One region of the Shewanella frigidimarina NCIMB 400 genome, then DNA from elsewhere that is predicted to be linked to it. Evidence: predicted binding sites of a transcription regulator. Region 1 holds the regulator's gene; the other holds the start of a gene.
What was found. Region 1 encodes MetJ, which represses methionine synthesis genes. Its sites were predicted from a motif close to TAGACGTCTAGACGTCTA; they were not measured.

Region 1 (4,440 bases):
CTGATAAGGCTTCAAAAACGGCAGGTTTAGCTTTGTGCTTATCACGGGTGAAAAAACGATCCCATTGGCTCATGGTTTTAGTCATTGGGGTGAGTTCAAGGCCTTCACTGTTAGCGCTGTGGCAGGCTTTACATTCTTTTTTGTATAGGTGCTTACCTTTTTTAGGATTACCACCATCTGCGGCCATCACTTGGGTGCCAAGTGATAATGCCATAGCAACTGCGATACCAACTTTAATGTATGTGTTCATCATTTTGTCCTCTGTCGGGCTTATTAGGGTCGTGCTTAACAACATTTAATTATTTCTTTGCTGTAAACAATGTTACCTAAAAGTGGGTAGTGTTAATTTGAAGTAGATCATATCCATGAGAAAAATCTAATTGAAAAAAAGTTAATTGAAAGAAATCTAATGAACTAGTGTGATATGGATCTATTGCATATAGATAATGAGTTTGTTAGGGGAAGTGAAACGGTTTTTTTTGATACTTATTGATGGCGTTTTTTAGGTGAGAAATAGACTGCTTGATAAATAGAAGGGTAAGATTTTAATCATTGTTAGAAAACAAGCCCATTGATGGCTCGTTTTGTTTACAGGTGCAGAATAGTTGATTAGCTCATTAACGTGTTGGTCGACATAATAACTAACACGGTTGCACTAATACTACATAACACTAATGTGGCTATACGGGTTTTATCTTTATCAACGCGACCAATTAACTTACCCGAGACAAGATAACCAGCAACGACTGAAGGCAATAATAGCAGTGATAGCCATAAATGCTTCACTTCAACTAAGCCTACGATGGCTAAAATGGCTAGCGCTATTAATGAGCTAAACACGAAGAAGGCTGATAAAGCGGCTCTAAATTGACTTGGGTCTTGGCCTGCAAGCAAAATGGCCATTGGCGGACCGCCGATGGCAGCGATATTGCCAAATATGCCCGAAAATACCCCTGCGATAAATAAACTGAGGCGATTGATGGGGGCGCTAAAGCGAAAGATACTAAGAATAACAGCAATAAACACAATAGCTGCAATCACTAAGCCTAATATTGCTTGTGGGGCAAACAGCAATAATCCAGCGCCTAAAAACCCCCCAGGAATTCGCCCGAGTAAGGCATATTGCAAACCATTAAATTGTAAGTGACCACGCTCTCTAAACAAGGTCATTGCAGAAATGGCAAAGCCCATAACAATTATCGGAACTGGAACTAATTGAGGATTAACAATATACAGCAGCGGGCTTGCAACAACGGCTAACCCAAAGCCAATTAAGCTTTGAGTTAGCGCGCCAAAAAACACGATAATTGATGCCAGTATCAAGGTCGTTGGATCGATAAATGACATCATAAGTTCTCTTTAAAACATCACTGCTTCTTTATAGGGCAGTTTAAAAGTTTGTGAGGTAATCACTAATCAGTGAATTATTCGAGTTCTTCCCACTCGATACCCATATCATCCATTAACTTTTTCGCTTCACTTGGAATGCTATCAGGCTGATCTTTTGAAAGATCACCGTCATAAGGTAATGGTTGACCGGTGTACGCATGCAAAAATGCTTCGCATAGCAGTTCACTGTTAGTTGCATGGCGCAGATTATTTATCTGGCGACGCGTCCGCTCATCTGTCAGTACTTTTAATACTTTTAAAGGGATAGAAACCGTAATTTTTTTTACTTGTTCATTCTTTTTGCCGTGCTCGGCATATGGGCTGATATATTCGCCATTCCACTCAGTCATTAACTTACCCTTAACGATAAATACGCTGCAGATTTTAAACCGTTACAATCTCTAGTCAAATTATTGCTACTATTTAATCCCGATTGCAAATAGATTTCTTGATGTTTAGACGTCTAAACGTCTATTTTGGTTGACGGATGGGGATCTCTTAGGTAAATTTGGACGTCTAGACATCTCTTTGTGTGTTTGTGAAATTTTAGGAGTCAACCATGACTAAGCATCAAAGCGCCACATTGGCCGTTCGCCAAGGTATTGAAACAGACACACAACATGGTGCTATCGTGCCACCGATTTATTTATCGACCAATTATTCATTCGATGGCCACAATAATCCGCGCGAGTTTGATTACAGTCGCTCGGGTAACCCTACTCGATGTATTTTAGGCGACGCACTCGCCAAACTTGAACAAGGTGCAACCGGTGTAGTGACATGTACCGGCATGGCCGCGATTACATTGGTGACTAGCTTACTTGGTCCTGATGATTTATTGGTTGTGCCGCACGATTGTTATGGTGGCAGTTACCGCTTATTCACTAACTTGGCCAAAAAAGGCCAATTTAAGTTATTGGTCGTTGATCAAACTGACGCACAAGCGCTGAGCAAAGCAATAGCTCAAAAACCGAAAATGGTGTGGTTAGAAACGCCATCGAATCCTTTATTGCGCGTGGTCGACATTGCTGCCATTAGCCAAGCTTGCCATGACGTTGGCGCGTTAGTAACAGTCGATAACACCTTTTTATCGCCGATATTACAGCAGCCATTGTTATTGGGTGCAGACATTGTTATTCACTCAACCACCAAATACATCAATGGTCATAGCGATGTGGTCGGTGGGGCTGTAGTCGCTAAAGATCCTGAAGTGGGTGAGTTGTTACATTGGTGGTCAAATACTCTTGGGCTTACGGGTTCAGCATTTGACAGTTATTTAACCTTGCGAGGCTTACGTACTTTAGCGGTACGAATTCGTGAGCATCAACGTAACGCACAAAAGATTGTTGAGTTACTCAACGCCAGTGATGTAGTGGCAAAGGTGTATTATCCGGGTTTAAAAGACCATCCAGGTCACGAAATTGCGGCAAAACAACAACAAGGCTTTGGTGCTATGTTAAGTTTTGAGTTAATCGGCGGCGAAGCGGAAGTGGTGGCATTTTTAAAGGCGCTGTCGTTGTTTAGTGTTGCCGAAAGTTTAGGCGGGGTGGAAAGTTTAGTCGCCGTTCCGGCCACTATGACCCATAGAGCAATGGACCCACAAGCAAGGCAAGAGGCTGGTATTAAAGAGACTTTATTGAGACTATCTGTCGGTATTGAAGATGCAGATGACCTCTTGACCGATATTCAAGCAGGCCTAGCAGCTGTTGCAGCGATAAAATCAGCTTAATTCGAGTTTAAGTTAGCTGTGGTTTCGACCAAATTGGGTAAAATAGCAAAACATGCACTTGCAACACTATTGGTTTCAAAATAGAAGTCTAGCAGTCGCAACAAAAGTCGTAGTTGTTTAAGGAGTCAGTAATGACGCGAAGTCATTTACATAAGTTTGGTGGTTCAAGTTTAGCGGATGCAGATTGCTATCGCCGTGTTGCACATATTCTACTTACGCATGGTCAGAGTGATGATTTAGTTGTGGTATCCGCCGCCGGAAAAACGACTAACTTCTTATACAAATTATTGAGCCTGCGTGACAGTGGTCAGTTGTGGCAAGAAGAGCTGCAAATTCTGATCAGTTACCAGCAAACGTTAATTGAACAATTATTGTCAAACGAGCAAGCGCGTGATTTACGCGAACGTTTGTCTACCGACAAATCTCAGTTAGTCAGCTTATTATCTTTAGAGCAACGTAACGATTACCAATTAAACCAAGTGGTGAGTTTTGGTGAACGTTGGTCGGCGCGCTTAATGGCCGCTTTGTTACGAGAAATGGGCGTAGCTGCGACTCATGTCGATGCGTGCTCTATTTTGGTTGCCGATGAAGGCGCCGTACCCAATATTTTAGTCGCTGAGTCTCGTGACAAGGTACAAGCCTTATTAGCCTTGCACCCGCAAGAGCGTTTAGTGATCACCGGTTTTATATGCGCAAATCGCCACGGCGATACCTTATTACTGGGTCGCAATGGTTCTGATTTTAGTGCCACCTTAATTGCCAGCTTAGCTGACATTGATCGTGTAACCATTTGGACCGATGTTGAAGGGGTGTTTAATGCCGACCCTAACAAAATTAATGATGCGAAATTACTCAAGAGTATGTCCTTAGCCGAAGCTGACCGCTTAGCGCGCCTAGGCTCTCCTGTATTGCATTCTCGTACCTTACAGCCACTGTTTAATACTGAAGTGAGTTTAGCGGTACGCTCAAGTTATGCTTCACACACTGACTTTACTTTAATCGCGCCACTGAGTTCATCAGCGAGTGCGCCTGTGGTCACTAACTTAAATGAAGTGGTGTTGTTTAGTTTTAAAATGAACGCAGATATTGAACCGTTACTGGCCATTTTGGATAAAGCTGGTATCACGCCGTTAGCTTATTGGTCGCTAGCACAGCATAAGTTTGAGTTGGCGTTAACGCTTGAAAGCCAAAAACAAGTGCAAGCTTTGCTTAACCAATACAGCAGCGAATTTTTGATTGAAGAGTTGAGTGCCCAAACTGACTTAGGCCTAGTGGCATTAGTCAGTGCTGATGCTCATCACTTTAGACGCAGTTTTGCCCGA
Region 2 (4,440 bases), 1.9 Mb from region 1:
GGCTACGCGACAGAAGCAGCTAAAGCGGTTATGGATGCTGTCAGTGAGCCTGATGACGTGACTCATGTCAGTGCCGTTGCTGTAGAGGACAATCTTGCCTCAATTGCGATTATGAAAAAACTCGGTATGACGTTTCAACATAAAAGTATTCACCGCGATCCTTTAGGCGATACTGAAGCAGTGTTTTATCAAAAAGCGGTGTAATGTTTTTTAAGGCAATAAAAAAGAGCAGCCTGAGCTGCTCTTTTGTTGTATCACATCCAGTAGATTACTTTTTTGCGTCTAAATAACGCTCAGCATCAAGTGCTGCCATACAACCTGTACCGGCTGAAGTGATTGCTTGACGGTAATGTTGATCCATTACGTCGCCACAAGCATAAACACCTTCGATGCTAGTTTGTGTTGCATTGCCTTGTAAACCACTGTTTACTTGTAAGTAACCGTGATTCATTTCTAATTGACCAGCAAAAATACCAGTATTAGGGCTGTGACCGATAGCAACAAATACACCAGCGACTTCTAAATCTGTCACTGAACCATCTTTAGTGCTTTTCTTTTTAAGACCCGTCACACCCATATCGTTACCAGTGACTTCTTCAAGTGTTTGGTCAAGATGTAAAATGATATTACCGTTAGCGACTTTGTCCATTAAGCGGTTAATCAAAATCTTTTCTGAACGGAAGCTGTCACGACGGTGAATTAAGTGAACTTCAGATGCAATATTACTTAAGTAAAGTGCTTCTTCAACAGCAGTATTACCACCACCAATCACCGCAACTTTTTGGTTACGATAAAAGAAACCGTCACATGTAGCGCAGGCAGAAACACCGCGGCCCATAAATGCTTCTTCAGATGGAAGACCTAAGTATTTAGCAGATGCACCAGTGGCAATAATTAATGCATCACAGGTAAATTCGCCATTGTCGCCTTTTAAACGGAAAGGGCGCTCAGTTAGGGTCACTTCATTGATATGATCGAAAATAATTTCGGTATCAAACTTTTCAGCGTGTTTTTGCATGCGATCCATTAATGCTGGACCAGTTAAGTCTTCAGCATCGCCTGGCCAGTTTTCCACTTCAGTTGTGGTTGTTAATTGACCACCTTGCTGCATGCCTGTGATCATCACAGGATTTAAATTTGCACGCGCTGCATAAACAGCAGCGGTATAGCCGGCAGGGCCAGAACCTAAAATTAGTAGGTTAACGTGACGAGCTTCACTCATGATTTTGTTCTCCGATAACATGCCTTAAGCAATTTGCATGGGATTGTATGGAATTTACCTCTGCGGGTAAAGTGAAGTTGAGTGTAGGAAATCGATTGGGGTTATCTATTGTGTAAATATTCCGTTTCAAGTGAGGTAATGGTGCACATTAGCTTGCTTGAAACGGTTACTTGTCGCTCTATACTGTTTGCTAGCGTAGGTTTAGTAAACCAAATGACAAGTTGGTAAATTATTTTTTTCTAAATAATTCTGATGGTATTCTTCGGCAATGTGGAATGTTTGTATCGGTACAATTTCAGTCACAATATGACGCTGCCCCCATTTACCACTGCGTGCTAACGCCAGTTTAGAGCTTTCAGCTTGGGCTTTTTGCTCTTTATCGTGGAAAAAAATCGTACTGCGATATTGTGTGCCAATGTCGCCGCCCTGCATATTCAGCATGGTTGGGTTGTGGTTTTTCCAAAAAGTGTCCAACAAGTCGTTGTAACTGACGACTTCTGGATCAAACTCAACTTGCACCACTTCTGCATGACCAGTGGAACCCGTCTTCACTTCTTTATATGTCGTCGCACTGTCTTTGCCACCCATGTAGCCACACGTTGCGTTACTGACGCCGTTAATTTCACGGAAAAAATATTCAACACCCCAAAAACAGCCTGCACCAAATGTTGCTAACGCCATGACAAACCCTTAAAACAAATTATAGAAGTCTAGATGGCTGTAATTGTGTTGAATATCGACAATATTTGCAAGCAAACTTTTATTAATAAATAAATCTAAGTTATGCCACCAATAAAATAGCGTTTGGCTATGATAGAATTCGCCACAATAGGCAGTAATAGTTAACATCGTTTTACGTCAAAGTTAACTACGCCATATAATAATGAGACAAGGAGTTGATAGTGTTATCTGACCTGATGATAAACCGCGATTTTTTAGCCTATACCTTAGCCAATCCAAATCAATTACCTGCGGCATACGATTTTATGTTGGCAGATCATACTCGCGTAGATGTGTGGGATACGGGAGTGATTGTATTTACGCCGGCTAATGCCACCAAAGATATCGTGCTGTCTTGTGCTGTGCACGGTAATGAAACTGCGCCGATTGAAATCTGTAATCAACTCATTAAAGATTTGCTCAGCCAACGCATTATTGCCAAGCAGCGTGTGATGTTTTTAATTGGTAACCCTACTGCTATTCTCAATAAAACCCGTTTTATTGATGAAAACATGAATCGTCTTTTTAGTGGCGCGCATTCTAAAGGCGAGGGCTTAAGCCATCCAGAGCGTCACCGTGCCAAAGCATTAGAGCAATACGTGGCTGATTTTTTCAATGCTAATAGCGACAACCAACGTATTCATTACGACTTACATACTGCCATCCGTGCCTCAAAGCATGAAAAGTTTGCCATTTACCCATACCGCCCAGGCCGTGCTTTCAGCGGTGAACAAATTATGTTTTTGGCGGCATGTGGCGTTGATACTATGTTGTTTCACCACGAACCAACAACAACGTTTAGTTATTATTCGTCACAGCAATTTCAAGCAGATGCTTTTACGGTGGAATTAGGCAAAGTGATGCCATTTGGCCAAAATGACATGAGTCGTTTTGCACAAACTCATACTATGCTTGAAAAGTTGATTACTGAAACTAAGTTAGCACCTGTTGAGTTCGACCCTAGCAAGGTCAACTTGTATAAGGTATCGCGCTCTATTAACAAGCACTTTGATGATTTTGAATTTAGCTTTGCAGGCGATGCAGAAAACTTCAGTGCCTTTAGTCAGGGCGAGGTGTTAGCGACAGAAGGTGGTAATGCCATCATTGTGGAATACCCACAAGAAGCCATCGTATTTCCCAATGCAAATGTGCCTATTGGGCAACGTACAGTGCTATGTTTAGTACCTGCACCAAACGAGTCAATTTTATAGTCGTAAAGCAATATATACATGTCAATCGTGAGTAAAATGCGTTTACAGTGAGAGTAAGTATTGATAGGTAGTTTACGTTAACGTAATGTCTACTCGCATAGTATAAATAGAGCCATGTTTATGTTGAACATGGCTCAACAATAACAAGAGCATAATATGAGCAACGCACCACTGACCAATGAAACAGTGCACCGTGTCAGCTTCTTAGACAAAGCGTCATTGCACATCCCCATTTTGCGTATTTTGCAAGCCGATGGCACTACGTATGAAAACGCGGTTCTACCAGTAATCGACAAGGCTTTGGCCGAAAAAATCTTTGATACTTGTGTTTTTACACGCGTATTAGACGAGCGTATGTTGGGTGCGCAGCGTCAAGGAAGGATTAGTTTTTACATGACCTGTACCGGTGAAGAAGCCTCAATTATTGGCAGCACAGCAGCGCTTGATAAAGACGATGTCATTTTGGCTCAATATCGTGAGCACGCCTCATTGCGTTATCGCGGTTTTACGACTGAACAATTTATGAATCAAATGTTCAGTAACGAGAAAGATTTAGGTAAAGGTCGTCAAATGCCGATTCATTACGGCAGCCGCGAACTCAACTACCAAACCATTTCATCACCACTGGCAACTCAAATTCCACAAGCCACAGGTGTTGCTTATGGTATGAAGCTGCAAGGCAAGCGTAACGTCGCCATTTGTTACTTTGGCGAAGGTGCAGCATCAGAAGGTGACTTCCATGCTGGTTTGAACATGGCTGCAGTGCTTAAGTCTCCGACCATCTTTTTCTGTCGTAACAATGGTTATGCTATTTCAACCCCTACAGAAGAGCAATTTGCCGGTAACGGTATTGCGAGTCGTGGAGTTGGGTACGGTATGCATACCATTCGTGTAGATGGTAACGACATGCTAGCGGTGTTAGCTGCCACACAACAAGCCCGTGCCCATGCACTAGAACATAATGCACCGGTATTAATCGAAGCGATGACTTATCGTTTGGGCGCGCATTCTTCATCAGACGATCCATCTGGTTATCGTTCAAAAGAAGAAGAAGCCAAATGGCAGCAACACGATCCAGTAAAACGTTTTAAGTTATGGATGGTCAATAAAGGCTGGATAACTGAAGCCGATGAAGCCAAGTTATTTGAACGTTATCGCGAAGAAGTGCTAGCAGCAGTTAAAGTGGCTGAAAAGTTACCTATTCCGAAACTAGATGAAATTATTGAAGATGTGCTTGATAAACCGACCCCAGCATTGAGAAAACAGCTTAAAGAGCTGAAAGAACAC

Region 2: the regulator MetJ is predicted to act here: its motif matches at 1,926-1,943, upstream of msrA (peptide-methionine (S)-S-oxide reductase MsrA).

The regions. Positions count from the first base shown of each region.
Region 1 is NC_008345.1:4,219,008-4,223,447, reverse strand. It holds gene SFRI_RS18275 (c-type cytochrome) at 1-253, opposite strand, end outside; gene SFRI_RS18270 (sulfite exporter TauE/SafE family protein) at 610-1,350, opposite strand; gene metJ (met regulon transcriptional regulator MetJ) at 1,425-1,739, opposite strand; gene metB (cystathionine gamma-synthase) at 1,949-3,118, shown strand; gene SFRI_RS18255 (bifunctional aspartate kinase/homoserine dehydrogenase II) at 3,250-4,440, shown strand, end outside.
Region 2 is NC_008345.1:2,291,059-2,295,498, forward strand. It holds gene SFRI_RS09925 (GNAT family N-acetyltransferase) at 1-204, shown strand, start outside; gene trxB (thioredoxin-disulfide reductase) at 269-1,222, opposite strand; gene msrA (peptide-methionine (S)-S-oxide reductase MsrA) at 1,424-1,903, opposite strand; gene astE (succinylglutamate desuccinylase) at 2,125-3,153, shown strand; gene SFRI_RS09945 (thiamine pyrophosphate-dependent dehydrogenase E1 component subunit alpha) at 3,310-4,440, shown strand, end outside.